Metallumcola ferriviriculae: one gene and its partner. The main gene of each other region encodes a partner of the protein of the gene in region 2 in a complex. Links are inferred from orthologs where the notes say so. Each region holds a gene or a part of one and is shown on either strand. Other genes may lie near its edges.

Region 1 (15,649 bases), 870 kb from region 2 along the record:
TCACCAGTGTGCAGCCAACCGTCGGTAAGAGCTTCCTTGGTTGCGTCTTCATTATTGTAATAGCCAGTGAAAACGCTAGAGCTCTTGATCTGTATCTCCCCTTCGGCTGAAATCTTTACTTCAGTGCCGGGAATGGGACGGCCCACGCTGTGATACTTGACATCACCGTCGTGATGGACCACAGCAATACCCGACACTTCTGTTTGACCGTAAATCTGCTTCAGATTTACTCCCAGCGCATGATAGAAGCGGAAAACCTGCGGCCCAAGGGCCGCTCCCCCTGTATAACCGCGGTGCAGCCGCAGTAAACCGAAATGATCTTTGATCGCACTAAAAACCATAAATTCACCTAACCCGTGCATAAACCGCAGCCATAAGGGCACAGGCTCTTTGTTAAAGCGGCAGTCCGCCACCCGATAACCCAGCGGCATGAAAAAGTGGTAAAGCTTTTTCTTCAACCAGCTGCTATCCTCGATCTGCACCTGGATACGGGAGACGATATCTTCCCAAATCCGCGGTGGCGAGAACATAACATGGGGTCCGATTTCCCGAATGTTGTCGTTGACCGTCTCCGGTTCTTCAGGGAAATTAACGGTAAAGCCGCGCATTAATGATGCCGCTACCCCAGTCATCTGTTCGCCTATCCAGGCTAAGGGTAAGAAGGAAACGAATTCATCCTTTTCATTAATTGGGTCCACTCCAGTCAGGTTAGCAGCCATGTTGATCAGATTATCGTGGGTAAGCATCGCTCCCTTTGGAAAACCGGTGGTGCCGCTAGTGTAGCAGATGATAGCCACATCGGCTCCTTGGCCTTTACCCACCTCCCGTTCAAAAAACGCGGAATTTTTTCCTGCGTACTCATGTCCTATTTCTTGTACATCGGGAAAGGATAATAAAATATCTTCAGAATAATTCCGTAACCCACGTGGGTCATAATAGATAACCTTACGGATATTAGGGACCTCTTCACGGATTTCTAATATCTTGTCTACCTGCTCCTGATCCTCTACCACCACGAACATAGCCTCGGAATGGTTGAGAATATAACTAACTTCCTTTGACTGGGAGTCCTGATATAATCCAATAGAAATGCCGCCTAAAGACTGGACCGCCAATTCAGCATAGATCCATTCCGGGCGATTATCGCCGATAATGGCTAATTTGTCCCCGCGGCGAAACCCTAATTTGTAAAGTCCCAGAGCAAATTCCTTGACCGCCTCCACGTAACGATCCCAACTAACGCTTTGCCAAATGCCAAACTCTTTTTCCCTGAGAGCACTTCTTTTTTTTCCATATCGCCTGCCATTTCCAAGCAACAGCTTAGGTAAAGTATCTGCCTGCATTACACTAGCCCCCTCTCGCCCCATCAAACCGCTTCCTGCCCAAGATATGCCTCAATTACCTTAGGATTACGCTGTACCTCATCCGGTGCCCCATCGCCAATTTTCTGGCCGAAATCCAGGACCACCACCCGATCGGAGATATCCATTACCACACCCATGTCGTGCTCAATGAGAATGATTGTGGTGCCTTTTTCTTCGGAAATGTCCAAAATGAAACGGGCCATGTCTTCCTTTTCCTCACTGTTCATTCCTGCCATAGGTTCATCCAAAAGCAATAACGATGGTTCCAGCGCCAGGGCTCGCCCCAGTTCCACTCTTTTTTGCAAACCATAAGCTAACATACCCACTTTTTTCCGCCGAATATTCTCAATTTCCAGAAAATCAATTATTTCCTCAACTACCCGCCGATGAACCACTTCTTCCCGCTGGGTCTTCCCCCAATAAAGCCCACCGGCAATTATGCCGCTTTTCATTTTGATATGGCGCCCCAGCATTAAATTATCCAATACGGTCATATGGGAAAATAATTCAATATTTTGGAAACTTCGGGCTATACCCAGATTGGCTCGTTGGTGAGTGGCCATATGGGTAACCTCTGTGCCTTCAAAAGAAATTTTGCCTGTAGTGGGTCGATAAAGCCCGCTAATACAGTTTAGTAGACTGGTTTTACCAGCACCGTTTGGCCCAATGATGGCGAAAATGTCCCCCTTCCTCACTTGAGTGCTGACATTGGTCAAGGCGGAGACCCCGCCAAAATGTAGTGACACCCGATCAATCTCCAGCTGTATCACCGACACCCCTCCTTTTTTCTGAATTTTCACATTACTATTGTCAGTACTTATTCTACTGTCGGTTTGTGGGAGTGTAAACGAACTTACCGCAAACGGAATATTTTCGGTGTAAACTGTTTAAAAGGCAATCTCAGTGGGGGTTAAGTGACAAATATCTGCTGACCGGCACCTTAAAAAGAGTGACCCTACCGGTCACTCTTTAAAATCGGTCTTTTAATCTTTTATCCTACCGTTCAGTAAGAAATTCGCCACAGCCATTAACCGCCGAATAGCAGGTTAATGATAAAAACCGATGCCAATAATCCGGTGATGTCCGCGATTAAGCCCAAGGTAACTGCATAGCGGTAACGTCGAATCCCTACAGAACCGAAGTAAACCGTCAAAACATAAAATGTCGTATCGGTACTACCCTGCATGGTTGAAGCAAGCCGCCCAATAAAACTGTCTGGCCCATGGGCGCCGATTAGTTCAGTAGCAATGCCCAAAGCGCCACCCCCTGATAACGGCCGCATCACAGCTAGGGGCAGCACTTCTCCCGGCGCGCCGATTAACATCATAATAGGATTAATGAACTTAACAAAATAAGCCATTGCGCCTGATGCCCGAAAAACACCGATAGCCACAAGCATACCAACCAAGAAGGGAATGATACGAACGGCTGTTTCAAACCCTTCTTCCGCTCCTTCAACGAATGACTCATAGACCTTTACCCCCCTAAAGAAGCCGGCCACCGGAATGACAAGAAGCAGAAAGGGTATGGCCCAGCGAGAAACCTCGGATACTATGGACAGTAGCATAAAGACTTAAGCCCCCTTTTAATGTTGCTTCAAACAGAAAACCCAGGCACTAATCTTTGCCGTATTTACGTTTATACCGGGAACGCAGAATTTTATCAGCCGTTACCGCTACAATGGTGCCGGTGGCAGTGGCAAAAATCGTAGGGCCGACGATTTCTGTAGGATTAGCCGAACCCGAAGCCACCCTGATACCGATGATAGTGGCCGGTATCAGGGTAATACATGAGGTATTTATGGCCAAGAAGGTACACATGGCGGCACTAGCCTCATCAGGCGAATCATTCAATTCCTGCAGTTCCTGCATCGCCTTGAGACCAAAGGGTGTGGCTGCATTTCCCAAACCCAGGATGTTGGCACTGATATTCATAATAATGGCTCCCATGGCCGGATGGTCCTGGGGTACCTGCGGAAATAGAAATCTGGTAATCGGACAGACAATTCTAGCTAAAAAATTAATCATGCCTGATTCTTGTGCCACCCGCATAATACCCAGCCAAAGCGCCATTATGCCAATTATTTCGATAGCAATGTTTACCCCGGCCTGGGCAGAATCCATAGCGGCCTTAGTAACTACTTCGATGCGCCCGTTTATTCCCGCCACAGCGATGCCGGATACCAAAAGTGCCAGCCAGATGATATTAACCATCGATCTCACTCCTCAGCAAGTCCTATAAGAAAAACTATGATAAATACAAGCTGTTTAGAACAAGCTGCGAAAATACGCGTTTTTATACACAAAAAATAAGCCCCTAATGGGCTTATTGCAAGTGCCATGGACGGGGTTGTACCTGCGCAAACGCGTCGCAGTTGCTTACATTGGTAAACCTTGTCCTTCACTGGCTAATGGTGCATTAATGAAAGGTCAGGATGGCTATCAGGGACTGCCAAATGGAAGTCAGCAGGGACCGCCTTTTGACTGTGCTTCCGGCAACCAAGTCCACTGTCGCCACCCGAGTATCATCCATAAAGAGGCGAATTTCCCCTAACCATTCCCCTTCCTCTACCGGAGCTGTTACCGTATCAGGCAGGACCACCCGCTGTTCCAATTCTTTCTTTTCACCGTCCAGTAAAGGCACGGACAGCGTACCGCCGGTAACTACAGCAACTAAATCCTTGCGGCCGCCTTCAACCTTAATATCCCGGATAAACTTACCCGGTTGCAGCACCGGTGTACGGTTGAAAGTATTAAAGCCCCATTCCAGCAGCTTTTTACTTTCGCCATAAACATCGCGAGCGTTTAACACCACGGCCACCAATGTCCAGCCGTTTTTGGCAGCAGAACTAACCAGGCAATTTCCTGCGGGGGTAGTGTAACCTGACTTTACTCCGTTAGCAAAAGAATAATATTCTTCATCGCCGGTCAGCAGCCGGTTTATATTTTTCATCAGCTGTGTACGGCTCTGACGTTTTACCTCTGCTTCCGGCAAAGCAATGATCCGCCGAAATTCAGGCAGCTTGAAACCCTCTCGGGCCAATAATGCCAGGTCATAGGCCGATGAATAATGGTCCGGCGAGTGTAGACCATGGGGGTTTGTATAGTGCGTATCCTCTGCGCCAACCTCAGCAGCATAATCGTTCATCATCTTCACAAATTCTTTCTCAGAACCTGCCACTGCCTCTGCTGTAGCGACTGCCGCATCATTGCCGGATAATAGCAGCATTCCATAAAGTAAGTCCCGGAGCCGCAGTACCTCTCCGTTCCTAAGACCCATAGATGATTCTCCGGTGGCAGCTGCGCCGACACTGATATGTACCTTCCGGTCCAGATCTCCCCCCTTAATTGCTAAAATAGCGGTGGTAATCTTGGTGGTGCTGGCCTGCGGCAGACGCTGATGGACGTTCATTGCGTATAATACTCGACCCGAATCTAAATCCATCAAAACTGCCGCCTGTCCATTAATTCTAGGTTGCGCGACAGCGCTAACAGGAAGAAGTAATATGTAGAGAATAAAGATAACCAGACTTAAAACCCGATGACAGTTTAACTTCATGCAGTCAACTCCTCGATGCCGCCCAATGTCCAAACGCAGTGTTAACACTTAACTATTCCACATTTTCTATGTGCTTCCCTGCAGTTAAACCTGCGAGTTTTTGTCGTTTTAAACAGAAAATTACCAATAACTTGACAAGTTAACCATAATCGTGCCAGGCACCTTTTTGTCAAGTTATTGGTGATAAATTTATTTGCGCTAGATCACCGATGATTAGACTCCACCCTGAAGACTGTGCTCTTGGTCATCTAGTTCGGACTTTTGTTTGCCCCCCATCATAGATTGTATCTGGTTTAATACCTTAGGGGCCATATCAATAAGCCGGTCTACCATAACGTTGCTATCCACCGGCAGCAACCGGACCTCATCATTATTAACCACTAAAAATCCCATTGGCTGAACTGACACACCTGCACCGCTGCCACCGCCAAAGGGCAACTGAGCATCCTTGCCGCCGTTACCCTGCTCTTGTTGGTACTCGCCGCCGCCGGCGGCAAAACCACAAGATACGCGACTCACTGGAATTATCACGACGCCATGTGGTGTTTCCACCGGGTCGCCGATAATTGTGTTCACGTCAACCATTTCCTTGATACTTTCCATGGCTGTCTGCATCAATGATTTAATTGGATGATCTTCTGCCATGCCTTCACCCCTTTCATTTGTACCGTCTTCATAGCTAAAGAAATTACTAATAGCATAACACGCGAACCTGCAATAATAATATGACCTAAACGCATAGACACTATGCAGTCAAAGTCAAGCTGGAATCCAGGCCGCTCAAAGTTTGGCAGCACTTCGAGGGTATCTTTGCGAGGATTCATTTTCATATTACTCGCCATAAACTGGTACACCATATTTTTAAAAGCCCATAAACTACCGGCAGTCAAGCCGGTAAGTGAAGCATCCCGAAAACCAAATTCCGTCTGCCAGTAAAGTTTTTTGCAGCGAATATTCCTCATAAGTTTTTTGTTAATGTAGATAACCTTATACATAGCTACGCCAACTTCAGGTGTAATACTAATTATTTTTGGTAGTTTATACCAAGGCAGGCTTTTACTACGGATTTTCAAATTCTTTTTAATTATCGGGCGCTGGTGAATAGCTTCCAGTTCCCCTAATAATTCCACTATCGGTTGCAATCCTTCAAAATGTAACGTAATTACCGGTATTTCTAATTTCCCTAGGGGAATTAAACCAAAAGGACGCCAATAGACCATTAAATGATCATCGGCCCGGTGGCGGTTGTACATAAAGCGCACTGTGACAGGTATTGTGAAAACGGCTAACACTATCAGCGGATAAAAAAATAGATAATACTTAAACATTTACAAGCTCCTGACCAATGTTTTATCCTTATATTTCCACTAAAGCAGTGTCATCTATTCATTTAACAACTATAAATAGCTTTTAGCTCATTTATTCGGCTGATGATGTTAATAATAATGAATATACGTATCGCAAGTCAAGGAGGCCTCACTATGAATCATCGTAGCAGCGGATTGAGTGCCTGGCAATTAACCATGCTGGCATTGGGTACTGTAGTAGGAGGAAGTTTTTTTCTTGGGTCGGCTATAGCCATAAAGGCCGCCGGACCGGCAATATTTATTTCCTATGTAATTGGAGGTATTTTAGTTTATATTATCCTTTCCGCACTGTCAGAAATGACTGTGGCAAATCCCCATACCGGTTCATTCAGGACCCATGCGGAACAGGCCTTTGGGCCCTGGCTGGGGTTTATAGTGGGGTGGGTTTACTGGACCGGCCTTGTGTTGGCCATGTCCAGCGAGGCAACAGCTGCATCGGTATTTATCCGGGCCTGGATACCACAGCTGTCGTTGCCGGTATTAGCCATCGCCATTGTGGTATCGGTGACTTCATTAAATTTGTTGGGTGCCAAGACTTTGAGCCAACTTGAAAGCGGTCTGGCTGCGATAAAATTGGCTGCATTGGTGGGTTTCGTAGGCATCGCCGCGGCATTAATAGTAGGATTGTTTCCCGGTAAGCTGCCGGTGGGATTGGGTGCGATAACGCAGGAGCCCTTACTGCCCAACGGGATAGGCGGGGTGGCGGGCAGTATGCTGATTGTGCTCTTTAGTTATGCCGGATTTGAAATTATTGGCTTGGCCGCTTCGGAGGTTAAAAACCCCCACAAGGTGATTCCGAAGGCCATCATCTACACTGTGATAGGCCTGGCAGGGTTATATATTGCGGTAATGTTTACACTGCTGCCTTTGGTGCCAACGGCAGGACTGACAGAAAGTGTTAGCCCTTTGGTCGCCGCCCTAAATGCCGTAGGTTTAGGAGTTGCGGCCGGGTCAATCAATATTGTTCTAGTAACTGCCATACTATCCACCATGCTGGCTGCCACGTTTGGACTGGGCAGAATGGTTCGTTCCCTGGCGGACACAGGTAATGCACCGGCATTTTTGATTGATAAGGGTGATGTTCCTTATCGGGGCATACTCTTTTCCGGTGCTTCCATGTTGGGCGGCGTCAGTCTTTCATTTTTTTTGCCAAAGAGTATTTATATCTTCCTGGTCAGCTCGGGTGGCTTCTCCCTGCTTTTTGCCTACATTATCATAATGTTGACTCACTACAAATTCCGTGCTAAAAACGGCTGCCCTCCCATAGGGCACTGTCAGTTAGTGGGTTTTCCCTATACTGCTTGGGCGGCTATCGCCGGCTTGGTAATTGTCACCGTAACCATGCCATTAATCCCGGGTCAAGGTTCCGGACTATTCGCCGGCTTAGTATTTTTAGCGTTCTATGCAGTCAGTTACCTAATTTTTAAAGCGCTGCCCGAAGGTATCGGGCTTAAGGATATGGTGTCAGCCAAGCCGTTGGTGACAGATAGGGACCCAGACCGGTCCGATGCAGCGGAAGCATCCTCACAAATAAATGCAGATAAGCAATAAAAAGTAAAACCGGCCGCGCTAATGGCGGCCGGTTTCTTATTTGTCTAACTGCTTAATCAACTACGGGCTCCACTCCCATTGTGACAGAAGCAGTGCCTTCCTCCATAACGCCAGGTGCAACAAGAATGGTAATAATATACTCTCCTTTACGACCGACCATGCTATATGCTGGGGTCGGACACCGGAGGGGTAAAGGCGCGCTGAGACAATTCATTGTCAAGCATCATAATGCCTGAGCCATCCTCGCCAAAACGCTGCAGTTTCTTGACAATACCGTTCATGGTGGACTCTTCTTCCACCTGTTCGTCAATAAACCACTTTAAGACACTAATAGTTGCATGCTCTCTTTCCTCGGTTGCCAAATCCATCAGCTTATAAATACGCTGGGTGACAAACTGTTCATGCTTTAATGCCGCCTGAAACACCTCTGTGACCGTAGAAAATTCATTATTGGGGTCTTCAAACCCCTTCATAATTGCCCGGCCGCCCATTTCATTAATGAAATTGTAGAACTTCATGGCATGAAAACGTTCTTCTTCGGCCTGTACCAAAAAGAAATTTTCGAAGCCCCGCAGATCTTCTGAAGCACAGTACGCTGCCATAGCAAGGTAGTACTGAGCAGAATAAAACTCCCATTTAATCTGCTCATTTAGTTCGTTGAGTAGTTTTCCCGAAAACACAATATCGCCCCCGAAGATTAATTAGTATCGATTAAATTGCCCCACTGCGAAAATATTATGCCAACTAATCACTTCCCTGGGAAGCTGCTGCTTCCTCTACGGCAGCCTTATCGAGAAATTTTTCCGGGTCAGGCAGGTCTTCCAAATCGTCGAGGCCAAAGTACTGTAAGAATTGACCGCTGGTGCCATAAAGAATTGGCCTGCCCGGCCCCTCCTTGCGACCAATTTCCTGGATTAACTTCTTTTCCATCAGCGTGTTGACCACACCATCCACTTTAACTCCGCGTATCTGTTCCATTTCAGCCCTGGTAATTGGTTGGCGATAAGCCACAATGGCTAGAGTCTCCAACGCAGCCCGAGACAGAGCATGGGCCTGGGGCTTATATAATTTCTCGATATACCCGGAAAATTCCGGCCGGGTGCAAAGCTGGTAACCGCCGGCTAAGCGTACTAATTGGATGCCGCTTTCTTTATCATTATATTTACGGGCCAACGAATCCAGCAGTTCCTCAGTATCCTTTTCTTTGGTCTCTAGTATATTAGCCAGATTTTTTATTGATAATGGTTCTGCGGCAACAAAGAGTAAGCATTCTAACGCAGCCAATAGAGTTTCCGAAAATAGCACTATGCCTCTCCCCCGTCATCTTTGTCGGTATCTTCCCTGGAATAGATGGCTATTTCAGCAAAATTTCGCCGCTGACGAACTAGTATGTTTCCGCTACGAATAATTTCCAGCAAAGCCAAAAATGTCACCACTACTTCTACCCGGGACACCCCGGGACGAAATAGTTCGGCGAATATTATCCCATTGGGGTTGAATCTGAGCCGTCCACGGATTTCTTTCACTTTATCGCGAATGGTTATTTCCGCACGGTGAACCTTGGTTATAGGCTCTTCATCAGGCATCTTCTCCAGTACTTGAGCCAAAGCGTCCAAAAGGTCGGCCATTTCCACATCCTGCAACGGATTATCGTTGCCGACAAATGCGCTGGCCATTTCTTCCACATCAACCGGCCTGGTAAAAACTCTGCCTGCCGCTTCTTCCCTTTCTTTTAAGTATTCTGCCACCAGTTTAAACTTCTTGTACTCCAACAGCCTTTCCACCAACTGGTCCCTAGGGTCCAGGCCCTCATCCTCTTCTTCCTCTTCCTTGGGAGGTTTGGGCAGCAGCATTTTGGCCTTAATAGACAAAAGAGTAGCCGCCATTACCAAGAACTCACTGGTAACCTCCAAATCCATTTGTCCCATGGACTGCAGGTAATGGAGATATTGATCAGTAATCCGGGCAATAGGAATGTCGTAGATGTCAATCTCATTCTTATCAATGAGGTGAAATAATAGGTCAAAGGGCCCCTGAAACACCTCAATATCAATTTTATAGCTCATCTGCTCCCCGCCTAACCGATGTTCATTACCTCTCGCACAACGCGTAAGGTTTCCGCCGCTTGTTTTCGGGCCTTATCGGCTCCAGCAGTCAATATTTCCTCAACAATCCCGGGGTTATTTTCAAGCTGTGCCCGACGCTCCCAAATGGGATTAAGGCTTTCGATCATCTTATCTGCCAAACGCCGTTTGCAATTAATGCAGCCAATGCCGGCGGTACGACATTGCGCAATTCTTTCTTCTACTTCTTCATCGTTATAAATCTTATTATAGGTGTGCACCACGCACACTTCCGGATCGCCGGGGTCAGTCTTTCTCACCCGGGCAGGATCGGTAATCATTAGGCGTACCTTTTCCCACAGTTCCTCAGCATTGCTGCTAATGGCTATGTCATTGTCATAACTCTTGCTCATTTTGCGCTTATCTATACCGGGCAGCATGGATATTTTCGCCAGCTTTGGCTGGGGCTCGGGGAAAACTTGGCTATCATACAGATGATTGAAGCGGCGCACTATTTCACGAGCCAGTTCCAGATGCGGTAATTGGTCTTCGCCTACTGGAACGGTATCGGCCCGATAAACCAAAATGTCTGCCGCCATCAACACCGGATAACCAAGAAAACCATAAGTACGGATATCCCTGCCCGCGCCCAACTGCTGCAGCTGCTCTTTATAAGTAGGACAGCGTTCAAGCCAGGATAATGGCGTGGTCATGGACAGAAGCAAATGCAGCTCCGCGTGTTCCTTGACGTGAGACTGAACAAAGATAGTACTTTTTTCCGGATCCAGACCGGCACTAAGCCAATCAATAACCATTTCTCGTGTATCTTCCTTGATGCCTGCTGTATCTTCATAGCCGGTAGTCAAAGCATGCCAATCAACTGGTGCAAAAAAACATTGATACTCTTCCTGGAGACGCACCCAGTTTTCAATGACACTCAAATGACCAATATGCAGTTTCCCGGTGGGACGCATACCGCTAAAAATCCTTCCCTTGCTCATACAAACACCTCTCTGTCAGTTATTATAATAGGGCAAAGCTGCTCAAATACATAAAGGAACTATAAATAACTTGAACTACAGGCCACAAAATCCGGCCGATTATTCCGGTAAACAACAACAGCAGCAAAATCATCGTTCCATATCGCTCCAGATTCTGCATTATGTGGGCCTGACCGGCAGGCAGAAGCCCGGCGAGTATCTTTGATCCGTCCAAAGGCGGTACCGGTATGAGATTAAATACTGCCAGTACTATATTATAAAGAACCACTGACTGAAAAAAACTGCCCACATACCAGTTACTAGTGCCAAATAGCTGCAGGCCTACAGCCCCCAGATAAGCCAAAACCAGATTCATGACCGGCCCGGCCAGACTTACCATCATCATTCCCTTACGCCGGTCGCCGCGAAAGTGGAATGGATTGACCTGAACCGGTTTAGCCCAGCCAAATCCTACAACAATAAACATCAAGGCACCTAAAGGATCAAGGTGATTAAGCGGGTTTAAAGTCAGCCGTTTTTGATACTTGGGGGTTGGATCCCCTAGCATATAGGCTACCTTTCCATGGGCATATTCATGAAAGACAATGGCAATAAGAATAGCTGGGATTGCTGCCAACAATGAGTTGATATCCATACTGTGCATTTACAACACTCCTTTACTTTCCAACCAGTTACGAACAAACCGCTGCTGGTCCTGAACAGTCTCTACTTTCCCCTCAAGCACTGCGGCCTCCAAAGCAAATAAGACCTTGCCGTACACAGGCCCGGGCTCAATACCCATCTTTCCAAGCACCTTCCCATCCATTTTAAGCAGTTGCGGCAGCCGTGTGCGCAGCCGAAAGTATTGATAGACATTTTGTTCCACTTGTCCTTTTATAAATAAAAGAATTAGTGCCATCCCTAATGGAGAGCAATCCTTTAATAACTTATGCAGTTCACCCGGCCCCGGTGTTTCCAAGTCCTGCAGCATGGCTGCAGAATCCTCCTCTAAACAGCGCTTTAAGGAACTGCGCTGTTCTTTGGTAATCGAAAGCTGGTCTAGCCATGCAACCGCACTAGTTTCATCGGTTTCTCGTAAAATAACAGTGAGAAAAACCAACCATCGCTCTAACGAAACCCCAGTAATGTCTGCTACTGCGGTGATCACCGGAATTACTTTATTTAAGGACTCTTGTATAGAGTTTTTCCATTCTAACCCCGGAATAATCTGCGGCCAGATACCCAGCTCCGCCAACCGCCGTAAACTTTTCACCGGGTCGTTTTCTGCAAAGATTAATTTTAACTCATTCCATACCCGGTCTGGACTAATGTTTTTCAGTGCTTCCTCAGCAACAGCGTTGCTTAATACATGAGCAGTTTGTGGTTCCAATTGAAATTGATAACGTTGTTCAAACCGCACGGCCCGTAATATACGGGTAGGATCTTCGATGAAACTGAGGTTATGCAGTAATCTAATGCGCTGCTCTTCCAAATCACTGTAGCCGCAAAAAAAGTCAATCAGCAGGCCAAATTCATCGCGATTGAGGCAGATTGCCAAAGCATTAACGGTAAAATCCCGCCGATAGAGATCTTCCCTTAAGTTGGTTTCCTCTATGGTAGGCAAGGCTGCCGGATACTCATAAAATTCTTTCCTAGCAGTGGCAAAATCAACCTTAATGTCTGATGGCAAGTGTACGGTTGCGGTATTAAATTTTTCATGCACCCGTACGTTACCGCCAAACTCAGCGGATAGTTTTTCCGCTAATTTTGGGGCACTGCCTACCACAACTATATCTAAATCCAGATTGGGTACACCCAGAAGCAGGTCCCGTACGAACCCTCCCACCAAATAAGCACCCCAATTATTTTCGTCAGCCAAGCGACCAATTCCTGCAAGCAGCTTTAACTGTTCTCCCTCTAACTGCTCCCCCAGCAAGTCAAGTATATCCGGCATGGTCTGCCAATCACACCGATCCTGGTAAAGTGTATTAAAGGGATGCGCATAACCATCACCATGCATGGTGCGTAATATATCACTTCGGGAGATAATACCTACTATTTTTTCTCCAGCCATTACCGGCAGTCGGCCCACATCATACCTGACCATTAATCTCTGAATTTCCGGTAAAGGCGTGTCCGGAGAAATCACTTTAACCTGCCTGCTCATAAATCCTTTCACCGGCGCGTGGCCTAAGCCATGATGCAATGCCTTATCCACATCCCGGCGGGAGACCATACCGACCAGTTTGGCGTCTTCCCTTATAGGCAGCCCCGAATGTCCGTAGCGCAGCATCATCCGACCGGCCTCTTTGATAGTTGTATCAGGAGCCAGCACTTTAACTGGATAGGACATAATTCCGGCCGCGGTGACTAGGGGTCGTACATTTTGTTGAAGTAATTCTATCAATTGCTGGTTGATGGTGGCTGGGTCGCCGTTTTTCACTGTGGCGGCAGCCGCTTTTGGATGACCGCCGCCGCCAAACCCGGCCATAATGGTATGCATCGGAACACAGTCTAAGCTGGTACGCCCTACCAGATGCACCCTTTTGCCCATTTTCACCAGGGAGATGAAAGAATTAACGCCTGTAATTTCCAGTAGTTTGGCGGTAAGATAAGCGAGCCCACCTATGTAGTCTTCCACTTTTACTTTGCTCACCAAAATTAAAATGCCATTAATACTTACTTCAGTAATATTACTGAGCATACTATTAAGCAAGCCCTGTTGGGCCTCATCCAGATGCTGTTCCATAAATCGTGACACCACTGATAAGTTAGCCCCTTTGTCAAGCAGCAGTGCCACTGCCCGAACGTCCCTAGGTGTAGTTCCGGGATGAGTCATAGCCCCGGTATCCTGATAGATTCCCAAGGCAAATATGGTGGCTTCAAATGCAGAGATACTTTGACCTTGGGTTGCCAGTTCTTCCACTAAAAGCGTGGTAACGGCACCCATCTGCTCCTGTTTGAGCCTGTAGGCCTTAATACCGTCTTTTTGTGACGGGTGATGGTCATAGACAAGCACCTCCCGCGCGGAATCCAATGCCCACTCCATTTCTCCCAGCCGTTCTGGAGTATTGGTGTCAACAATAACCACCCGGTCTAACTGCTGCTTTTCCACCTGATGAGCGAATAAAATAGGGAGGCTGTCCTTATAAAGAGACAAAAACTCAGCCACAGCCGGACCGGCTTTACCGGACAGTACCATTTTCCCTTTGGGAAAAAGCTTCTTAGCGGCAACCATGGCCGCCAAACCATCAAAATCTATATTCCTATGAGAGAGAATTAATTGCAACATTTACCCCTCCGAACAGCCAAATACTGCCTTAGATTATATCATTAAAGCGGCGGTGAGGCCAGAAAAGCGCACATTAGAAAAGCAGCACCCAAAGGGTGCTGCCATGAGCTACAATATTTTTCTGAGAAAATCCTGGGTTCTGCTGTTCTTTGGATTGCTGAATATATCCTCAGGAGTACCCTGTTCGACAATTACCCCTTCGTCCATGAACAGCACCCTATCCCCCACTTCCCGGGCAAAGCCCATCTCGTGGGTAACAACTACCATAGTCATACCCTCTTTGGCCAAATCCTTCATAACCTCCAGCACCTCACCCACCAATTCTGGGTCTAATGCGGAAGTGGGTTCGTCAAAAAGCATCACTGCCGGATTCATGGCTAGAGCCCGAGCGATAGCTACCCGCTGCTGCTGACCACCAGAAAGGTTGTCCGGATAAGCATCGGCCTTATCGCTAAGGCCAACCTTAACTAGTAGCTCTAAAGCCTTTTCCTTGGCTTCAGCTTTGGAAAATCCCCGCACCTTGGTGGGTGCTAACATTAGGTTTTCTACAGCGGTCATATGCGGAAACAGGTTAAACTGCTGAAACACCATTCCGGTCTCCGCCCGCACTTTGTTAATATTAGTTTTAGGGTCAGTTAAATTGAAACCGTCAATAATTACCTCACCGGAAGTGATTTCTTCTAACATGTTTAGGCATCTTAAAAAGGTACTCTTACCGGAACCGGAAGGCCCGATAACACATACCACTTCCTGCTCCTTAATGCGTTCGGTAATTCCTTTAAGCACTTCAAGCTCACCGAAATTTTTGTGTAAGTCCTTAACTTCTATAATTGTACCCTTATCCGATTGGCTCAATTTACATCAAGCCTCCTCTCAACATATCGCAGCATTAATGTTATAGGAATTGTTAAGCTCAAATATAATACGGCCAATAGTGAATAAATCTCAAAGTAAGCGAAGTTTGACGCTACACTAATCTGCGCCTGCCTAGTCATTTCTGCCGCACCAATAATAGTAAACAGTGAAGTATCTTTTAAGCTGATAATAAACTGATTACCCAGCGAAGGAATCATGCGACGAAACGCTTGGGGCCAGATAATATGATACAAAGTGTGGTAATGGTTAAGCCCCAGGGACCTGCCCGCCTCTCTTTGTCCTTTAGGCACACCCTCAATAGCACCCCGCACTACCTCGGCAATGTAGGCCCCGGAATTAATGGCAATCGCAGTTATTCCGGCCGGTAATATGTCAAGATTTAGCCCCAATAACTGCGGCATGGCATAATAAATCCAGATTGCTTGCACCAGAATCGGCGTGCCCCGAATTACCTCTACATAAACTGTTGCCGCCGAAAAGGCGTATTTATTCTTGGCAGTACGGCCTAGGCCCACAATAGCACCTAGAAAAAAACCTATAGCCAGGCCGCCCACTGTAAAAATAATAGTAAGCTTCATTCCAGCTAATAAAAACGGAA
Region 2 (12,399 bases):
TCTCGGGAAATTCCGTCAACGGTAAAATCTTTAACTCGCCCCGGTGACCATGGGTGGTGGTAACTTTACCTATGATTATTTTGTCCCCTGACCTTTCACCGTTCTGCAAGCAAAAACCTCCTTCCGAAAAATCACCGAAAAACAGTTATAGTGCGTGTTCAAAAAGTCCATTGTAGCAGGAGCAAGAAGTTCAAGGCGCGAAGGCTTTCAGACGCGGAGCGTACTGGTGGCGTACGTGAGCAGTCTCAAAGACTGAGCAACGCAGAAATTCGCCGCTCACCTGCGATGGACTTTTTGAACATCCTCTTATACAAAGTAAGGGGCTAAAATAGCCCCTGAGCATTATTGCAGAATTTCTACAACTACCCGTTTTCCTTCTTTAGCTGCCGCTGCCTTTGCTACAGTTCTGATTGCCTTTGCAATTCTTCCCTGTTTACCAATAACTTTGCCCATATCATCAGGAGCTACTTTCAATTCAAGAATTACGGATTTTTCACCTTCAATTTCATTTACCTCTACCGCTTCCGGGTTATCTACAAGAGCTTTGGCCAATAGTACAACTAATTCCCGCACATTGAACCCCCCTTTAAACACTCTATCTGTTCTGGAATTTCTCCCACACTCCCGCTTTGCGGAACAGTGCCTTGACGGTATCGGATGGTTGAGCACCTGTGCCTAACCAATGCAGTGCCCGATCCTCTTTAACTAACAATTCCTCGGGAGATTTTACGGGATTGTAATAACCAATCTCCTCAATAAAACGACCATCTCTGGGAGAGCGGGAATCCGCCACTACCAATCGATAGAAAGGGTCTTTTTTAGCACCCATTCTTTTTAGTCTAATTTTAGTTGCCACCTGATGTTTCACCTCCTTAAATAAATTACCAGAAGATTATTATTTTATACCCCTGAGTAAACTTACTTTGCCATTATCACGGTTTTTCATGATTGGTATTACTGAAAAACACCAATTATTTGAAAAAGGGCAAACCCATACCGGATTTTTTAGCCTTTTTAGCCATTTTTTTGGCCATTTTCCCCTGTCCAGCACCGGCATATTGCTGCATCAACTTTTTGGATTGTGAAAATTGCTTTAACAATTTATTTACATCCTGTACCCTTGCGCCACTTCCCGCTGCAATCCGCTTTTTGCGGCTCCCATTAATAATTTCAGGTTTTCGTCGTTCTTCGGCGGTCATTGATTGAATAATTGCTTCAGTACGAACCAGTTCCTTTTCATCAACTTGCAGGTTTTCCAACTGCTTGACATTTCCCATGCCCGGAAGCATGGAAATTATATCCTCCAGCGGCCCCATTGATTTCATTTGTTCCAACTGGTCCAAAAAGTCCTCCAATGTAAACTGCTGCTGACGAAGTTTTTGTTCCAATTGTTTTGCTTTCTCCTGGTCGAATGTTTCTTCCGCTTTTTCAATCAAACTCAGCATATCACCCATACCAAGAATTCTCCCGGCCATTCTATCCGGGTGAAAAGGCTCTAATGCATCGAGTTTTTCGCCAACGCCCGCATATTTGATCGGACAACCGGTAACAGCTTTTACAGAAAGCGCCGCACCACCACGAGTGTCACCATCAAGCTTAGTGAGAACTACACCAGTAACCCCTAATTGTTCATTAAATTCTTTACTGACATTAACGGCATCTTGCCCGGTCATGGAGTCAACCACCAAGAGAATTTCGTGGGGTTGAACAGTTTCTTTGATATCTCGTAATTCATTCATCAAATCAGCATTGATGTGTAGTCGGCCCGCCGTATCAATAATTACCGTATCGTTGCCATGAATCTTCGCGTGTTCAACCGCACCTTTAGCAATATGCACGGGGCTATTCTTATCCCCGAGAGAATAAACAGGTATCTCCAATTGTTCGCCAAGCACCTGCAATTGCTTGATTGCCGCCGGGCGATAGACGTCCGCCGCCGCCAGCAGCGGTCTCCTGCCTTTTTTACGTAATTGATTGGCAAGTTTGCCGCTGGTTGTGGTTTTACCGGCACCTTGAAGTCCTACCATCATCATCACAGTCGGTGGTTTAGAACTCATGTTTAGGCCCGTTTGAGAGCCACCCATTAGGGTGGTCAGCTCTTCATTGACTATTTTTATAACCTGTTGCCCTGGGGTCAAGCTGTGAAAAACCTCTTCCCCAACCGCACGTTCTTGAATTTTCGCTACAAATTCTTTAACAACCTTATAATTAACATCTGCTTCTAGTAAAGCCAGTCGTACTTCCCGCAATGCTGTCTTTACATCCGCCTCAGATAATTTCCCTTTTCCTTTAAGTTTTGAAAAGGTGTTCTGTAATTTTTCCGCTAATCCGGAAAAAACAGCCATTTAACTTCCTCCTTAGGGAATTAACTTCTCTTTAACAGCATCCAACATCTTTTTCCCGCGCTGCTTTAAATGGGGATCCTGGACTGCCTCATCTAACAAATTTTGCAAGCCGATAATTTCCAATGTAATATTTTCATATCGACTTATCAGCTTTATCTTATTTTCGTATTCTTGTAGAATTTTTTCAGTACGTCGCAGGTTATCATGTACTGCCTGACGGCTTACTGCTAATTGGTCGGAAATTTCCCCCAGCGACAAGTCGTGATGATAATAAAGCTCGATCATTAATTGCTGTTTTTCTGTAAGCAGCTCGCCATAAAAATCAAAAAGTCTAGCCATCCGGGTTGTTTTTACCAGCATATAATCACCTTGTGTAAAGTAATTTTGCTTGACACCAACCTATAATACAAAATATTCTTCAAAAAGTCAAGCCTGGCGAATCCTCCACTGTCTATTATGGTCATTTTTATTGAGATGGTCGTGTGAGTCTTACAGCCCTGTCCCTTATTTCCCTGAAAAGTTTTTCATCATCAATAGCCGCAACTTTGCCTTGTTCCATTACGATTTTACCATTAATCACCACGGTGTCTACATCCCCCGCTTGGGCAGCGTAGACAACATGAGCTGGAACATCATGTAACGGATAGAGATGCGGTTTTTGAAAGTCCAGAAGTATCACATCCGCCTTCATTCCAGGTGCTAAGACTCCCACTGGCAATCCTAAAGCCTGGCCACCGAATTTGGTGGCCATTTCCAAAGCTTGGTAAGAACAAATCACTGTTGGGTCTTCCTTATTTACCTTATGGAGCAAAGCGGCAGACCGCATTTCTTCCATCATGTCTAAATTGTTGTTACTAGATGCACCGTCTGTCCCCAGCGCTACATTAATTCCGGCCGATAGCATTTCCGGCACCGGAGCAATGCCACTGGCTAATTTCATATTACTTTCCGGATTATGAACTACTTTTACATCATTATTAGCTAGAATAGATATTTCTTCACTGTCTACATGAACGCAGTGAGCCGCCAGCACCGGAAAATTAAATAAACCTTGAGCCGCCAAGTGTTTTACCGGGGTTTTACCATAATTTTTGGTAATCTCTTCAACTTCTTGTTTCGTCTCTGCCACGTGAATATGAATGCCGGTGCCAAGTTCCTCCGCCAATTTCATTACCTTTTGCAAGTATTCCGGCGGGCAGGTATAAGGTGCATGAGGACCCAGCATAGTGGTTATTCGGCCGTTAGCCTGCCCTTGCCAATTCTCTACCAACTCCCTGCTTTCATTCAATGCATGTGTTCCGTTGGGAGCCATACCAACCATACCCCGGGAAAGCGACGCCCTGATACCGCTGTCCCTAACTGCCTTGGCAGCATCGTCCATAAAGAAATACATGTCAGCAAAAGTTGTTGTGCCACCGGCGATCATTTCTCTGGCGGCAAGCATTGTACCCCAGTAAACATCATCTCCGGTCAAATTTGCTTCCAACGGCCAAATCTTTTCTTCCAGCCACTGCATCAATGGCAGATCGTCAGCGAAACTCCGCAGCAAAGTCATGGCAGCGTGGGTATGGCAGTTGACAAACCCGGGCATAACCACTTTTCCCGCAGCGTCAATAACCGTATCCGGCCGCCAATCTGCCGGAATATCTCCTACAGCCCGAATTTTATTACCATCTATAAAAAGACCTCCTTGATAGTATAAGTCCCCTGCATCAGCTAAACTTTTTTCCATAGGAAGTAAAATACCGTTTTTTATTAATATTTTACTCATTGGCTGCCACCCCCGGTAATTTTCTTTAACTCCTCCTGATAAGGCGCGCTAACAACACCCTTATCAGTTATAATGGCACTAATCAACCGTGCCGTCGTCACATCAAATGCCGGATTAAATACCGGAATCCCCACAGGAGCCGTCATAATTCCGCCAATCCTACGCACTTCCTCATGATCCCTTTCTTCAATGACGATCTGACTACCGTCAGTAAGAGCCATATCAATGGTCGAGTACGGTGCCGCAACATAAAAAGGAATAGCATGTGCTTTGGCCAGCACAGCCAAAGAGTACGTGCCTATTTTATTGGCCACATCTCCATTGGCAGCAATCCGGTCCGCTCCAACTATCACTAAATCAATTTTCCCCAACTGCATTAAATAACCTGCCATACTATCGGTAATTAACGTTACCGGTATTCGATCCTCCTGCAATTCCCAGGCTGTCAATCTGGCACCCTGAAGCAGTGGACGGGTCTCGTCTGCAAAAACCGTTACCTGCTTACCATCAGAATGTGCGGTACGAATAACCCCTATTGCTGTTCCATATCCTGCCGTAGCCAGACTGCCTGCATTGCAATGTGTCAAAATTGCAGCGTTTTGCGGGATTAGTTTGCTGCCAAAATAGCCGATCTTTTTGTTTAACTCCACATCCTCCCGAAATATCTCCTCCGCCTCTTTTTCCAGTACTTTTATCACTGCTGCCGGAGTTTCATCCAAATGCACCGACATTGACTGCTGCATTCGCTTCACTGCCCAAAAGAGGTTTACGGCGGTTGGCCGCGTATTGAGAAGGACCTCCGCCACTTTCTCTAGGTGCTTTTTCAAAGCCGAAACATTGCCACCGCTAAATTCCATCGCCCCTAATACCATTCCGAAGGCCGCAGCAGCCCCGATAGCCGGTGCCCCCCTTACTTTCATAGTCCGGATAGCATCCGCAACAGCAAGATAATCAAAGCAATTAATTTGTTTAATTTCACTTGGCAGCTTTTGCTGATCCAGCAATAGTAATCGGTCTCCCTGCCAAGACATCGTTTCCACCAAGTTACTTCACCCCTGTAATTTTCTTTGGCTTGATACTGCATCAGTACAACTACACTGTTTCTTTTCCGCCATTTGCGTACTTTTGGCCAGTAAACGCTTGAGTTTGGCCTGATTTGCTGCCATTGTATCCAAAACCTCTTGATGGGTTAATTCAGTGTCAGAAATCCCTGCGGCAGAATTTGTGACTACTGCTACGGCACCATAACAAATTTCCGCTTCTCGTGCTAATACCACTTCGGGAACATTTGTCATTCCAACCACATCACCGCCTAACCGGGCAAACATAGCAACCTCTGCCGGAGTTTCAAACCTTGGTCCTTGGGTGCATATGTATGTGCCTTTTTCAACTAACGGCAGGTTTTCTGAATGAGCAGCCTCAATAAGCGTACCCCTAACCTCCTGGCAATATGGTTGGGTCATATCTACATGCACCACAGCATCTGCACCACCATTAAAAAAAGTATGTTTTCGACCAGAAGTAAAATCGATGAATTGATCCAGTATGACAAGCTGCCCGGGAGCGATATCTTCACGCAGCGAACCTACGGCTGCGGTAGCGATTATCATATCCACCCTGGTTTCTTTAAGCGCGGCGATATTAGCACGATAGTTTATTAAATGGGGCGGCAGCTTATGTCCTGCACCGTGGCGATTCAAAAAGACCACCTGATTACCCTCGGCATAGCCAGCCATCAATTTTACTTCTCCATATTTCGTCAAGACTCTTTGTTCCTCAGCATCTTGGAACAGTCCTGCATCATATAATCCTGTGCCACCAATAATCCCTATCTTCATTCACGAACCTCCTCACGACCGAACAGTGCCTTGGCAAATAACTCCGGTTGGAAAGGTCTTAAATCCTCCATTCCTTCCCCGATACCCACCAATTTTACAGGAATACCTAATTCATTAGCTACGCTTAAAACAACCCCACCTTTTGCCGTCCCATCTAGTTTTGTGAGAGCAATTCCGGTCACACCGACAGCTTCTTTAAATATTTTTGCTTGGGATATGGCATTTTGACCGGTAGTTGCATCCAAAACCAGCAGCACCTCCTGAGGCGCATCCGCTAAGTCTTTGGCTATCACACGATAAACTTTTTGCAGTTCGTTCATTAGGTTGGTTTTATTCTGTAAACGCCCGGCAGTGTCCACAATAACCACGTCATAACCTCTGGACCGCGCGGCATGAACAGCATCGTATGCCACCGCCGCCGGGTCTGAGCCGGCCTGATGTTTAATCACTGGGCATTCAACACGGTTTGCCCAAACTTCCAATTGCTCAATAGCAGCCGCTCTAAATGTATCACCGGCTGCTATCAGTACCTTTTTGCCCTCGCCTCTTAGCTGATATGCTAGTTTTCCAATGGTTGTAGTTTTTCCTGCACCATTGACTCCTACTACCATAATCACGGTAGGAGCATCAGCTAAATTAAGAGCAGCCCCTTCTCCTAACAGCTCCAAAACTAACTCTTCCAATACCAAGTGCAATTCTTCAGTTTCCTTTATTTGGCGGGACTTGACTTCTTCCCTCAACCTTTCCACCAACTGCATTGTGCTTTCAACACCTACATCACCTTGAATGAGGATTTCTTCTAGTTCCTCAAAAAAATCGTCGTCAAATTCCCTTTTGCCTGCAACTAATTGAGATATTTTACCAACGAATCCTTCCCTGGTTTTGCTTAATCCCTGTTTGAATTTATTAAATAACCCTGCCACAATCGTCCCTCCATTCTTTCAAAGTCCACAGCGACTTTGTAAAATACTTCTCCACCAGCAGGCTCTTTTCCTTTCCATTACCTTCCGAGCATTAAGGTATAAATTGAAAAACGGTTAAGGTCGAGACCTTAACCGGAATCATCAATTAATTTGAATAGGTTTACATAAACCCGTGTATTCCTGGGCAATGCCGAACTTTCTGTTACGTATTTCAGCTTCCCGCTCAGGCGTTTCTGCCTGAAAAAATTGCAGACCAAGCTGTTCATCTTCATCTGCCAATTGATACAGTTTGTCACCGCTTTCCACTACCGTGGCACCACGTATCTTGCCCTTGGCATCATGACCGATTGCGACAATCGCTCTTCCCCAAGTACCCGGGCCAGCATTGGCATCGCCAATATGCATCACGCCGGTACCGCCCGGGTGTGTATGTACTATTACAGCATCTTCCGGAACAAGCTCACTATAAATTTTGCGTAATGATTTTTGTGAAATATCTACGGCGCTGGAAGCTAATAGTCGTGAAGGGACAAAACCAATGCCTCCTTCAACTATCTGGCCCTGAGAAACCACCCGGCCGTCTTCAATTCTACCCATCATGGCAACTTCCCGCCCCTGACCAACCTCCATAGACCTGTCCACCAAATCTCTGGCCAGCCCTTTGTCAATGGCATTGATCTTAATGCGGGGAATATCGATAGTATGCTCGTGTTGACTGGTGTATTCGTCACTGCCGTTTTTATTACTGACACCCAGTTCAGTTGTCAATTCCAAATATTTAAGACTAAGTAAATTACTTTTTTTCAGAACTTCCTTTTCGTCATCCATAGTTACCGACCCTAATGTCGCCAAATTTAACATTTCTGATTCCGTGGCCAAATCAAAATATTCTTCCTTTGGCATGATTAATCCAATGCCGGCTAATCCATTATTTTTAACACCAATGCTTATGATAGGCAAGTTAAAAAAATCTACACCGGAAACGTCGGTAATTAAACCGGTTTTTCCGGGGCGTGTCATTATAAGCACAGCATTATCTGGGACCGACGACATTCCCTCTATTAACGATTTACCTTCCATGTTCGTTATATGGCTCAGCATTATTCTTAACGGAATGCCATTTAAACCACCATCAATTACTTTTGTGCTGGAAGAAACAAAGCCGGTGTCGTCAATAAAACCTAGACAACCCGCGTTTCTACCCTGACTTAACTCTGTCGTTCGCTGCACTAGCATGTCTACTATTTCCTGCGAAACAGCTTTTATTTCCATTCCCAAGCCTCCCCGAAAAATAATTTTTTGTGCACCCATACATATTTATTTTTCCCGGGGCGAAGGGAACTATGCAAGAATCAAATGGTTAGCTGACCCGACCGCTGCGTTCCAATTTTACCGATACAAGTTTTGATGTGCCGGTATTCTCCATCGTTACTCCGTAAAGATCGTCAGCACCTTCCATAGTTCCCTGGCGATGAGAAATTACGATAAACTGAGTGTTGACAGCAAAACCCTTTAAAACATCAGTAAAGCGGTCCACATTAGTTTCGTCCAAAGATGCATCAATTTCATCCAACAAACAAAAGGGACTAGGCCTATACTTCAATATGGCAAAAAGCAGTGCAATTGCCGTAAGTGCTTTTTCTCCACCAGATAATAGGGAAAGATGACTTAGCTTTTTTCCCGGAGGTTGGGCAATAATATCAATTCCGGCTTCTAATACATCTTCTGCTTCAGTAAGACGAAGTTCAGCGGTTCCGCCGCCAAACATTGTTGAGAACATTTCAGTAAAATATTGATTTACCCGATTAAACGTTTTACCAAACCTTGCTTTCATGATAGATTGCATTTCAAAAATTACTTTGTTCAAAGAATTCTTTGCCTCACGCAGATCAGAAAGCTGTTTGGTAAGAAATTCGTACCTTTCACTCACCCGCTGATATTCCTCAATGGCGCCAATATTAACAGTCCCCAATGCCTGCATCTCTTGACGTAAGCTGCGCAGCCTAGTGGTTAAGCCTCTAACCTCCAATTCGTCATCTTGGTCTAACAGCGCCTGCTCGTAGCTCATTTGATGGTTTTCCCATAATCGTGCACAATAATTTTCTTTTTCTGTTTCCCATTTGGCAAGTTTAATTTCTTTTTGATTTAATTCTATTTGCTGCTGCTGCAAACTTTTATTATTGAATTTGATTGTCTCTTCTAACTGTTCAATGTTGATTTTGCATTCATTTTTTTGTTCTTTAAGTCCCAACTCAGCCTCATGCAGCTTTTCCAGCAACAGTGCTAGTTCCTTGCTTTCTTTACTGAAATTTTCTAATTTTTGATTTATTAGTTGATTTTGTTGAACCAGCCTTTCTGATTCAGAGTTTTTCGCTGCCATATCCACAATTACATCATTTAATAGCCGTTCCTGCTGATTAATATCGTTATTAACTGACTGCTCTTGTTGTTCTAAAGCGGCCATTTTTACCTTTTTACCAGTTATAATTTCTGAAATAGTACTTTTCCGGGACTCCAAATTTCGGTTTGCCTCAGTTAGGCTTGCGAGGTCCTGCTCCTTGCTGGTGCGCTGTTGCTCTAAGCGGGATAGCTTCTCTTTAAGTTCAGTTTCTTGAGCTTCAATGGAAGATAAATCTTCTGACAACTGGGCTTCTTCCCATTCGAGACCAGTTGATACTTCCACTAAATTATCTATCTCCTTAGTTAAAGTCACTGCCGATCTTTCCAAAATATCTTGTTCCTTAAGTCTCTCTTCAATCAATTCCTTAAGTTCTGTTTCTTGACCATTAAAGCCAGCTAGTTTTTGCTGTTCTCTTATCATTTGGTCATTAATCTGCTTGAATTGACCTTGCAATTTCCCAAGCGATTTTTGCAGACGATTTATTTCACCTTCACGACGAATCAGGCCACTCTCCTTAGGACTGCTGCTCCCTCCGGTCATCGCTCCACCGGCATTGACCACTTCTCCCTCTAAAGTAACAATCTTCATTTTAAAGCCGTATTTTCTCGCCGCCGTCACAGCACTTCTCATGTCTTCGGCAATAATCACACTGCCAAGCAGGTGGTCCAATATCGGTTGATATCGTTCTGGAGCATTAGCCAAATCCTTCGCCACACCAATAATTCCGGCCATGGATACAATGCCGCTTAATTTACCGGATAATAGTCGAGGTCGTACCGTATCAAGAGGAAGAAAAGTAGCTCTACCACTGTTGTTGCTTTTTAAAAACTGGATGGCGCTTTGCGCATCAGTATCATTATTCACCACAATATTTTGGGCAGCGGCTCCCAGCGCTGTTTCTATCGCCAATTCATACCTTTCCGGTACCACAAAGAGTTGGGCTACGGCACCACAAATACCGGTCAAGCCCTGCTGTTGTTTCTCATGAGCCTGAAGAACCTTTCTTACACCACGGTAAAACCCGTCATAACCCTTACTAAGACCTTGTAGTGCTTCTAGCCTATTAGCCTTTTTACTTATTTCAATTTCCACCTGACGTCTTTGCAGTTCCTGCTGCTCTAATTCCCGTCCTAACGTTACAATTATTTCATCCAGATCCATCAGCTTCTGGCGGAAGTTATCAACCTTCTTCCCCTCTGATGCCATTCGTTCTTCTATATCAGCCAATGCTTTCTTTTTTTCAGTTAGTTTGTTTTGCAACTCACTTCTCTGTTTGAGAAACCGCTGCTCTTGTACACCATAGTTACGCCTGTTTTGGTCTTGTCTGGCCAACTCGTTTTTTACACTGCTTTCTTTGTGCAGCATATCAAAAATCTCGTTTTTCAAATTCTCTGCGTTTACGGCACCTGTAGAAAACTGATCAATCAGCTGCTGATAGTTGTTTTCTGTCTCAGTAACCTCACTAAACACTTTCTTAAGTTGATCGGCTATGCCTTGCTGCTTCTCCCTGATGCCAGCTATTAGTTCCTCTAACCGGCCTTTCTTTTCCTGCAGGCGTTCCTTTTCTTGAGATAATTGGTCTATTCTTTGGCTGCCGTTCTGACGTTTTTCCTTCTCTATACCCATAGAAGCTTCCAAATGCTGAAGTTCTTGTTCTTGACGGTAAAGGCGCTGCTGTATTTCACTAATCTTTTCCTCTAGCTGCTTTAAGTTGAGTTTGTTTTGCTCAAGGTCTGCTTCCATCAGATTATTCTGAGCTTCTCCCTCTTTCACTTCAAGCAGTAATTGCTCCCGTTGCTGTCCGGTTTGGTCCAGCTTCTCCTGTAGTTTGCCGATTTCCACCACGGCACCCTTGATTTCAAGTTTATCGTGTTTAGACTTCAGAGACTGGTATTGTTCAGCTCTTGACGCTTGTTCACCCAGCGGTCCTAATTGAGATTCAATTTCCTGAACCAAATCCTGGAGGCGCTCGATGCTCTGTTCCGTCCTATCTAATTTTTTGGCAGCTTGTTGTTGACGATATCGGTACTTACTAATGCCTGCTGCTTCTTCCAACAGAGAGCGCCTATCTTCGGGCTTAGAATTTAGAATTTCTTCTACTTTTCCTTGCCCAATTATAGAAAAAGACTCTTTACCCACGCCACTATCCATAAATAACTCATGAATATCCTTTAAACGGCAGGGCGTTTTATTAATTAAAAACTCGCTTTCTCCTGAACGAAATACGCGCCGAGTAATATCCACTTCATTGAAATCAAGAGGTAAATTCCCATCTTCATTGTTTAATACCAAAGAAACCTGAGCCATGCCTACAGGTTTTCGTTCTTTACTGCCGGCGAAGATTACATCTTCCATTTTATTACCCCGAAGTGACCTGGCGCTTTGTTCCCCCAGTACCCACCGCACCGCATCAGCGATATTAGATTTACCAGAACCATTTGGTCCCACCACAGCTGTAATGCCCGGGCTAAACTCCATTATTGTTTTATTGGCAAAGGACTTGAATCCTTTTATCTGTAGTTGTTTTAAGTACAACTTGTTCCCTCCCCCAAAGTTGACTATTACTTCCATTATTTTACCATAGCGGGTAATCCCTTACCAGTAACTAGCAGTTTCTATGTATCCTGGATTCCCGAAAAGTATAACGATGATGTCTAGAAGCATTGGAAACAGTAACCTTAAGCTCGTTACACATTTCATATGTGTAACGATGTGTCGAAAATGCTCGAATTCCTAAAAGTGTTGTTATTACAGAGCCTCAAGGGATTGCCTCGTTATATATTTGTAAGATCCGCGGGAATGCAGGATGTATAGGAAATTATCCACAACCCATAATTTCCTATACATCAAAAAAAATAGCCGTAACCCATTATCGATTACGGCAGAGATAAACCATATTCCTCTATTAACAGTGTCTTCATATCTAACTCACCTTTATTAGTGCCATTGACTAAAATGCTGACTCCATCACCACTAGAATCTCTATCCGGTTTAATCTCAAGTCCTATACCGGAATACTCATGTTCTAGGCGGATTTGGTTAATTCTTCGATATCCAATCATTGCTGATAAAGCTTGAGTAGATACTAAAAGCCTAACCATATCTCCCTGACAAAGATTTT

The links.
Region 1: the proteins of smc (region 2) and MFMK1_RS14435 are in contact, whole or in part, in a crystal structure (PDB 3ZGX), measured with the Bacillus subtilis proteins. The link is inferred for Metallumcola ferriviriculae from one-to-one orthologs.

Annotation. Positions count from the first base shown.
Region 1 is NZ_CP121694.1:2,919,484-2,935,132, forward strand. Bases 8,026-10,818 are described here. They hold MFMK1_RS14435 (segregation and condensation protein A), read right to left. Parts: upstream 9,907-10,818; coding sequence 9,145-9,906; downstream 8,026-9,144. Other genes in these bases: MFMK1_RS14425 (ferritin), read right to left, coding at 8,026-8,520; scpB (SMC-Scp complex subunit ScpB), read right to left, coding at 8,585-9,145; trpS (tryptophan--tRNA ligase), read right to left, coding at 9,918-10,818. In the rest of the region: MFMK1_RS14385 (AMP-binding protein), read right to left, coding at 1-1,343; MFMK1_RS14390 (ABC transporter ATP-binding protein), read right to left, coding at 1,367-2,134; MFMK1_RS14395 (spore maturation protein), read right to left, coding at 2,392-2,931; MFMK1_RS14400 (nucleoside recognition domain-containing protein), read right to left, coding at 2,981-3,577; MFMK1_RS14405 (D-alanyl-D-alanine carboxypeptidase family protein), read right to left, coding at 3,783-4,922; ytfJ (GerW family sporulation protein), read right to left, coding at 5,136-5,567; MFMK1_RS14415 (DUF2953 domain-containing protein), read right to left, coding at 5,537-6,250; MFMK1_RS14420 (amino acid permease), read left to right, coding at 6,404-7,840; more of MFMK1_RS14425, read right to left, coding at 8,002-8,025; more of trpS, read right to left, coding at 10,819-10,904; MFMK1_RS14445 (site-2 protease family protein), read right to left, coding at 10,927-11,547; MFMK1_RS14450 (CBS domain-containing protein), read right to left, coding at 11,548-14,175; MFMK1_RS14455 (amino acid ABC transporter ATP-binding protein), read right to left, coding at 14,284-15,006; MFMK1_RS14460 (amino acid ABC transporter permease), read right to left, coding at 15,027-15,649. UniProt on the Bacillus subtilis protein: Participates in chromosomal partition during cell division. May act via the formation of a condensin-like complex containing Smc and ScpB that pull DNA away from mid-cell into both cell halves.
Region 2 is NZ_CP121694.1:2,056,901-2,069,299, reverse strand. What follows is about bases 8,038-12,204. They hold smc (chromosome segregation protein SMC), read right to left. Parts: upstream 11,814-12,204; coding sequence 8,238-11,813; downstream 8,038-8,237. Other genes in these bases: MFMK1_RS10290 (elongator complex protein 3), read right to left, coding at 12,155-12,204; MFMK1_RS10300 (peptidase S7), read right to left, coding at 8,038-8,149. In the rest of the region: ribosome maturation factor RimM, read right to left, coding at 1-109; MFMK1_RS10340 (KH domain-containing protein), read right to left, coding at 343-573; rpsP (30S ribosomal protein S16), read right to left, coding at 596-856; ffh (signal recognition particle protein), read right to left, coding at 972-2,345; YlxM family DNA-binding protein, read right to left, coding at 2,358-2,705; MFMK1_RS10320 (amidohydrolase), read right to left, coding at 2,812-4,116; mtnA (S-methyl-5-thioribose-1-phosphate isomerase), read right to left, coding at 4,113-5,156; mtnP (S-methyl-5'-thioadenosine phosphorylase), read right to left, coding at 5,166-5,954; signal recognition particle-docking protein FtsY, read right to left, coding at 5,951-6,877; more of MFMK1_RS10300, read right to left, coding at 7,019-8,037; more of MFMK1_RS10290, read right to left, coding at 12,205-12,399. UniProt on the Bacillus subtilis protein: Required for chromosome condensation and partitioning.